2 regions of the Mangrovibacillus sp. Mu-81 genome follow, and region 2 is predicted to be linked to the other one. Evidence: riboswitches for the same ligand, from Rfam matches in the RefSeq annotation. Region 2 holds a riboswitch; the other holds the start of a gene.

Region 1 (4,215 bases), 360 kb from region 2:
GGATCAGCATTGGCAGCGATGCTTCTTGTGGGGTGTAACATGAACGATCAGGAGCCGCCTCCGGAGGATGATGCACCAGTTGAAGAAGAAATGCCTGAAGATAATCAGGATGAAAATGACAACATGAATCCGGAACAAGATCAGAACCAGCAAAATGACAAAGACGCAGGACAAGATCAGAACACGCCTGAAGAAGATGCAGTGGAAGATGACCTCGATATGAAGGATGAGGATAATAAGGACCAGTAAGAAATTAGCGTAGAGGCTTATTGCTTCTACGCTTAATTCATTTTGCGGGCGTTGATTATGTATCGTTCTTCGGTGCTTGAGAGGTATTCAAAGGGGTAGCAAGTGGAAAGTGTCAAAATTTCATCAGGGGCCGTGGTCTTCAGGACAGATAGATCGGTTTCTTCTACAATAAATGTTTCAAACACTTCATACTGATGAAAACCGGATTTTAATTGAACCTCAAGTATATCCCCTCTTTCAATTTCCCCCATGCGTTTAAATACAGTATCTCTGTGTCCGGCTAAAAAAATGCGGTCTTTTTGACCGGGCAGTTTGGTATCTGAATAGTGACCAACCCCTTTTTCCAATTCTGCTCCGTCCGTCCCTTCAATAATCGGCAGTTCTTTATTTAGTTTGGGTATATTGAGGATTCCCACTACATCACCTTGCGAAAAGGAATAGGAAATACTTTCTGATGTTTCTTCCTCGTTTCCGGAAGCTTTCACAATATTTTGTGCGTCTTGCAATGCTTTCTTTTCTTGTACCTTTTGATCTGTCAAATGATATCCGGAATATCCAAGTAAGGACCCGCCGCCGACCAGTAAGACAATACTCAAGAACTTAATAAAATTGATCTTCACATGCGCTGCTCCCTTTTAAATTGGATGAAATGAATGTATTCGAGAAACTCTTGTTTAGTCAGTCCCTGTTCAATCGCTTTATTAACTAACTGGAGCCATTCTTCATCAATCGTAAATCCTTCTGATTTACATTCAAGTAATTGACTGAGTGAGATATTCAACGTATCTGCCAGTTTCTGAAGGACCTGGATGCTTGGGTTTTTTTGCAATCCTCTTTCTATGGAACTTATATAAGACTTGGAGATTCCTGCAAGATTAGACAGTTCATTGATGGTCATCCCCCTTTCATCGCGATAATGTTTCAATACTTCACCTACCAAATAACTCAGTCCCTTCACAGTATTGGTAATTTCATTATATAGAACAAATAGTATTTTATAAAAAACGTAAACGTGAGTAATGCAGAGTTTTTTCGATATAAAGAACGAAAATGCATGAGTTTGCCTGTTATTTAAAGAAATTTCCCACTTTTAAAAAAATATCGAGTCTAATATACTGAAGTTAACAGTTCTTTAAAACGAACATAAGACATAAGACAGGAGATAAGCTGAAATTCTAACTAAAGGAGATCGTTAAATGAAGAAATATAATAAAATCTTTTGCATTCTTATCATTTCAATGTTTATGTTTTCTCCTGATACTTATCAAGCAGAAGAGAATAGCAAAGAACAAAAGGAAGTAGATATATCGATTAGTCCATCTCCGGTTTTGTTCCATCTTACGAATGTTAAACCGGGAGATAAAATATCCAGGGAAATCACCATATCAAATAAAGGGAAACAGGATTTTCGTTATCTATTTTCTAACACATTTTTAAAGGGATCAGAGAAATTTTATAATGAATTAATTCTGGAAATCAGTGATGGAAAAGCAATCCTGGCAGAGGGGAAGGTAAAGGATTTTAAAAAGCTGGATCTCCGGGCTTTAGAAAGCAGCTCATCAGAAACACTGCAAATTTCAATCGAAATTCCATATGAACTGGGGAATGAATTTCAGGGTCTCTCAACCGAATTTCAGTTCAATTTCCTTGTGGAAGGCTCGAATGGTGCAGTAACTCCAGTTGATAATGGTGGGGGTATCCTGCCTGATACAGGGACGGATTATTATAAGTTTTTATTGATGGGAATGGTTCTATTTATCAGCGGGTTCAGCTTATACATGGTTACAGGTAGAAAATTTGCATCAAAGAAAATTAAACTACCACAATTTCCACTCAAAGAAAGGAAAGAGGCATAAATGTATAAAAAAATATGCACCCGCTGTACAAGAGCATCATTCAGCAGTTCGGAAAGCGGAAAATGGAGTTGTCCATCCTGTGGATATGATTTGACGGAGCATTCTTTTTACGACTCCAACACTTTCCAGAATATTAATGATAAAGTCCTTCCATTAAAGAAGAAATTGGAAGCATATCGCAATCAAAAAAATGAAAAGCTTTCGTAATGTTTCGACATAAGACCTTCCATTTTTTTCTATTATCCAACCAATAACAAGAAATTCCCTAAACTTTTGTCAATAAACATCTAATCATGTTGGAAAAATGTTTAAAATTAATTATTAGAAAAGACAAAAAACAACAGTTTGAGCCGTTTTTTATTAGTATAATGAGTTTAGTTCAAAGGGGCTAGTCAGACAAAGGCAAACCTATTGAAAGGTAGGGACGCAAAGTCACAGATCTAAGGTAAGAAAATGAGTGCAGTTTGATAGTGGTTTACATAAGAAAGTACTCATCAGGCGACTAGGATGGCTGGATTGCCTGAAATACATACTTGTATTTTGGGAGGAATGGAATTGGAGAAGCGTGAACTGGATTTAGAATGGATCGAACTAGTCAAACAAGCACTGGATGCGGGAATTTCAAAAAAAGAAATTAGAGAGTATCTGCAAAGCCATAAAAAAATGGAAGCGACTGGATACAAAATCGTATAAATAGAAAAAGTCTTGCAATCCACTTGCAAGACTTTATTTATTACCTAGTTTCCATTTATTGAATTCGATAAACTCGCGGAATTGTTCCTTTGTTATCCCTGAATCCGACGCTTCTTCAGCGATCTTAATCCACTCGCGATCGACTGGATTATCCCCGGAATCATCATGCAATAATGCGTCCATCGGAATGCCTAAAGCGGCAGAAACCTTTTCCAGGAATTGTATGGATGGGTTTTGCTGGATGTTTCGTTCAATGGAGCTCAGATATGACTTGGCAACCCCGGCTTTTTCTGCCAGCTCTGTCATTGACATTCTTTTTTCCTGCCTATATCGTTTCACTCGTGCTCCGATCATAGTGGACACCTGCCTATAAAATCGTTTCGATAATCTTATTATATCAAACCGTCAACATCTGCTCTATAAGAAGTTTACATATTGTCGCAAAATTAGACACTCGGTTTTGAGGTAGCCGGTATGCGAGGCTTAGACACCATCTTTTCTCGGAATTCTTTCACCAGTTCATCACCGGAATATCCCTTTTGAACCAAGTCGTCCAATAGAAGTTCTGCATATTCGTTACGCTGCTTCTTTAATTTTCCTTCAAATAAAATACTCATCTGGTCATTTATCTTTTTGATGCCGCGGATGGATGTCAAGAACGCGGCAGGGTCATTGGCTTTGTTCGAGATAACGACCTGGATTTCCAAATCATCCTTCTGCTGCTGGACCTTTTGGAAAAACTCGAGGTGCTTCTGGGACATATACGTTTCCACAAGCCAAGTGCTGTTTCCATCCTCTTTATTGATGATCAGACCGTCCTCAATGTCGAAATCATGGAGTTCCTCTTTATCCACTACCTGGAGTGAAATCACTTTAAAGGTTTTCATGAACGAACATCTCCCATAAAAGGTTATAGTGAAAGGCAGTACCCAAAAAGATTGTAGCTCTTCGTTCGTGTTGCAGGTCCGTGTGCACTTGCTGATTACGGGTAAAAAAATCGTAAAAAGCCTAGTTAAAAAAATTATATCACAGAGGGAATGGAATCCCTAATATGTAATTGTGTTAAAAAAGTCCAATTTCTGATATTTGGCCTTTTTTGGGTTTAAAAATGGGAAATCTCCCTAGGGCAATTTGTCGAATTGAAGGGTGATCAGGCTTCGGATTCGATAAATCTACAATTTTACAAGCTTGAAAGAGGGAGTGTAAGATGAAAACATTCCAAAGAGAAAGGAGTGTTGAATGAAGGTGATCAATCAAGTAACCCTGGTGGGCAGACTCACCAAGGATCCTGAAGCGAGGAAAACGGCGGAAGGAAGGTCGGTCCTCAATGTGACAGTTGCCGTGAACCGCCAGTTCAAAAACCAGCAAGGTCAAGTGGATGCGGATTTCGTCCTGTGCAAGCTATGGAACAAGGCTG
Region 2 (4,215 bases):
ATTCCAGGCCTTTGTCTTTAAGTTTCCCGGCAAGATCCAGATTCCATAGAACACCAAAGCTTTCTTCTTTCAGAGCAGCCTCCACCTTCTCCGCTGCTTCCTTTACATTCATCGAAACTTCCTTTGTGTAATGAAACATCCAGTACTCCTCCTTCATTTTCTCTCACATCATAGTGTCTTCAACAATAATATTCCCATACTATTAATATACCTCGTGGAGTATCATTTAAACGTCAAGGGTGAGGGTCGGGCTTTCACGCCTCAGTCCATTCCTTCGACCATTTCATCCATCATGTCTTCGTTCATGGGACCGACGATTTTATGCCTGATTTGACCATTAGTGTCGATCATGTAGGTGGTCGGAATCGTGAAGGCGCGGTATTCTTCGCCGATTTCACCGTCTTCGTCCAGCGGGATTGGGAAGGTCAGTTCGTAGCCGTCAACGAATTCTTGGACGGCGTCTTTTCCTTCGTCCATGCTTGTCAGGTTCACCGCCAGGATTTCGACATTTTCTTTGTCTGCATTTTTTTCGTAGTATTTTTGCATATGCGGCATTTCCGCTTTACAAGGCGGGCACCATGTCGCCCAGAAGTTCAGGATCACTTTTTGACCTTCGTAATCGGAAAGCTTCACTTTTTCACCTGCCAGCGTCGTGAGTTCAAAGTCCGGTGCACTGTCGCCTTTTGCCAGACCTCTCCCGGCATTCGACAGGTCCATTGACTCCTCTGCAAGCTGTGCCGCTTCTTCCCTTTCTTTTTTTTCCTGCTGATCCTGGAAGACGTTCACTAGGAAGATTCCGATCAGGAGAGCCACGACGGCCAATGCGAAATTACGTTTATTCACTGGTGTTTCCTCCCTGTACTATGATATTGCGCCCGCGGAGTAAAAATAGCAGGACGATGGCTAAAATGATGTACGTCAGTAGTGTCATATCTATTTGGAATCCTCCGAAGGAATTCATCAGAAATTGGATCATTGTAAAAATTGTGAGAAGCTGGATCGACCATACGTTTTTTCCTTCAGTGCCCAATTTTTTCAGCAAAAAGAGAAGCAGGACACTGTTAAAAATCAGTTGTAAGCTACCTGCAATGTAAGCCCCGTGCAGAAGATCGAACACACCTTCATAGACAAGGGCGGTCATGATCCAAGCAGTCAATACATGATATGGATTTTCTTTTTTAATCAAAGTATATACCAAGGCCGCCACGATTCCCATCCAATACCCTGCGGCTCCGCCATGAAAATAGAGAATTGTGATCGGATGCTTGATCACGGTGCCAAAGTCAACGACGATGACACTCAATTTCCAGGTCAGTATAAAGATGAAAATGGAGTTCGAATACCAGTCGCCTGCTTTCTTATTCCAGAAAAAGAGAAACAAGAACGTGATGAGGAAGGCGGATGTGATTGCTGCCCACGAGCCTGGAAATGTGAAGGCGCCGATGTTATACCATTGGTTGTTCATTGTGATTCCCCCGTTTTATTAACATGGGTTTTCTCTCATTTATAAAACTTCACGATACCCTGTTATGTATTTCAGTATGCCCCTTTTCATTGAACCAATCAAGCACAATGACTCGCACACATAATCAGGCATATAGAACTACTACTTTCTCTTTATTTACGGTTAACAGTATAACGGGACTGGCCGATAATAATGATAAGGTGGATTCTTTTTGACAGGGTTCTGTTGAAAAAGGCAAACTTCCTGAAAGGGGAGGACGCAAAGCTTCGGGTCTAAGGCGGATGGTAGAGTGACGCTAGGATGGCCGGGCCGCCAACAAAAGGATAAAGGGGAAATCGGGATGACATTTGAAGAGCTCCAAACGATTAAACGTCATATAAGCCGTTTGAATGCGTTGCTTGAATTGCGGGGAGATGAACCAAAATATGCAGGAGAATATATCCAGCTTATTCGTTCTTTCTTGCGCATTCAGCCTAAAGAGGCATACTTGCCCATGATGGAAGTGATGACGGTGATCAAATATCAAAAGCCTGCTATCTTTCAATTATTAAAGCACCGCGGTCAACGGGATCAACATTTTGAGTTTCTCACAAACATTACAATGGATATCCGGACAGCTGAAAAGAATCTCGAACAGTGGCTTTCCAAGTCCGCATGACGTTTGATACCCACATGACCACAAAAAAACCGGCTGTCAATATAAGCAGACATCCGGTTTTTGTTATATGATGGCTCTTTTGTCTGAATCAGCTTTCTGTGAACCTCTTAACGCTTCTAAAATAAGGAGCAGATAGAATCCAGTGTTGCCGCCTCTCCGATCGATCAGCTTGATATCGTCCACGATTCGCTTCACTTCTTCATAGCCAATCCTGCTCAATACCATGTCGCTTAATTCCTCTGCCGAATAGGAGTCGTACTTTTTTAAAGAGGAACGATTTCTCCTGCAAAAACTTCTTAACTGCCTTCTGACATCAGATTCATTTGCTTGCTCCATCTTCAAGTCTCCTTTCCTGAATCACTCGTAATCAATGACTTTGAGTCAAATCTAATCCAATAAAACAGCCCGCCAAAAAGAATGGCGGGCTATAAATGAAGCTGACAATTTTCGACAACGTTCATTTAAGTTCCAATCCTTTTCGGTAACCCGGCGGTCATAGTTTTTTCATAAAAAACGTTAGATCCGTGGCTTTGCGTCCTAATCTTTCAATTAGTTTGCCATTATCGAAGGTTGTTATATAGTTCAAATGATATAGTTCGTTTGACTCCACTAATACTATAGTACCAATTACAAATATGAATGAAAAGTGTTTTTTAGCTAAAAATCTTTCTTTTTCGACATTTGTCTTCATTATACATTATTACGTATGTTTTGTAAGGAGCAGGAAGTATTCTTTTATGAATATTCTTGATAGGCATAGAACTTTAACAAATTCATAAGTGACTTCAACTTATTACTCTTTTATCCAAAAAAATCCTGCCATAAACGTATGGCAGGATTTTTATATGACTACTATTCTATTAGAAGTTGATATAACGACGCGGATTTACAGAGTTTGATTTCGATGCATTCCAAGAACCTGCGTGAAGTTCGAAGTGTAAATGCTGACCGAATGAATACCCTGTGTTCCCCATGTATCCGATACGCTGACCCTTGTCTACAGGCGTTCCAGTACCCACTAATGAAGAAGACATATGGGCATAGACTGTAGTGAAGGTTTTACCATTGATTGAGTGTGTGATGTACACAACGTTTCCGTAGCTTGAGCTGTAGTGGCTCTTGATGACATAGCCATCTGCCGCTGCAACGATCGGTACGCTTCCACCTGCCGCAATATCTGTTCCATAGTGATAACGAGATTCACCGTTTAGCACATCCCAACCGTATTCGGTCGTGATTGAACCTGATGCAGGTCTTGTCCAAGTTCCTGAACTTACCGGTGTGGTCACTGCAGCAGATGCTGATGCAGAACCGCCGCTGCTTGAAGCGGATGCTTGTTTTGCAGCCGCCGCCGCAGCTTCAGCCTGTCTCTTCTTCTCAAGTTCACGCTGACGTGCAAGTTCTGCTAAGCGTGCTTGCTCAGCCTGGATTTCTCCGCCGATTTGCTGTTCCATTTTCGCCAATTCACTTGATTCTTTTTCAAGATTCACTTTTTCTTTTTCAAGGGAAGCCTGCTGTTTTTCAAGCTGCTTGAACAATTCAGCTTTTTGAGCTTTTTCACTGTTCAGGTCTTTCTTCAGTGTTTCCAGACTTGCTTTATCATTTTCCAACTGTGCCAGTTTGCTTTCTACTTCTTCTTTCTTTTTCTCTAACTTTTCCTGGTCTCTCTTTTGTTCATCCATGATCTTTTTATCTGCACTGACGATCGTATTGACTGCAGTCATCCGGTTGATGAAATCACCGAAGCTGTCCGCACCAAGAAGCACGTCAAGATAGTTTGCTGAGCCGCCTTTTTCCTGAATCGCACGAGCACGTTCTTTTAAAAGTTCATTACGCTCTTTGATCTTGTCTTCCAGTTCTTTGATTTCCACTTTAAGCTTCTCGATTTCAGCTGTTGTTTGTTCAATTTCTTTTGCTTTTTCTGCTATTTTGCTTTCTGTGTCTCTTATCTTTGCATCAAATTCTGCAATCTTCGCTTTAATATCCTGCTGTTTATTGATGTTGGCATTGATTTCTGATTTTTTCTCATTGATCTCACCGTTGATTTGATCTTTCTTAGAGGATACCTCATCCTGTTTCTTCTTCAGATCGT

The links. Region 2 has a riboswitch for cyclic di-GMP ahead of V6B33_RS04795 (hypothetical protein). Riboswitches for the same ligand answer to the same signal wherever they lie in the genome.
Region 1: it holds a riboswitch for cyclic di-GMP, as region 2 does, so the genes downstream of both, V6B33_RS06375 (anti-repressor SinI family protein) here and V6B33_RS04795 (hypothetical protein) in region 2, are expected to answer to the same signal.

What each region holds. Positions count from the first base shown of each region.
Region 1 covers NZ_JBAJHU010000002.1:573,243-577,457, reverse strand. The annotation lists gene V6B33_RS06395 (hypothetical protein) at 1-249, shown strand, start outside; gene V6B33_RS06390 (class D sortase) at 282-869, opposite strand; gene V6B33_RS06385 (helix-turn-helix domain-containing protein) at 866-1,174, opposite strand; gene V6B33_RS06380 (TasA family protein) at 1,446-2,105, shown strand; cyclic di-GMP riboswitch class I at 2,497-2,629, shown strand; gene V6B33_RS06375 (anti-repressor SinI family protein) at 2,655-2,798, shown strand; gene V6B33_RS06370 (helix-turn-helix domain-containing protein) at 2,832-3,152, opposite strand; gene V6B33_RS06365 (YwpF-like family protein) at 3,245-3,685, opposite strand; gene V6B33_RS06360 (single-stranded DNA-binding protein) at 4,044-4,215, shown strand, end outside.
Region 2 covers NZ_JBAJHU010000002.1:215,974-220,188, forward strand. The annotation lists gene V6B33_RS04780 (DUF302 domain-containing protein) at 1-139, opposite strand, end outside; gene V6B33_RS04785 (peroxiredoxin family protein) at 262-843, opposite strand; gene V6B33_RS04790 (hypothetical protein) at 836-1,465, opposite strand; cyclic di-GMP riboswitch class I at 1,689-1,782, shown strand; gene V6B33_RS04795 (hypothetical protein) at 1,755-2,123, shown strand; gene V6B33_RS04800 (hypothetical protein) at 2,187-2,459, opposite strand; cyclic di-GMP riboswitch class I at 2,601-2,692, opposite strand; gene V6B33_RS04805 (murein hydrolase activator EnvC family protein) at 2,984-4,215, opposite strand, start outside.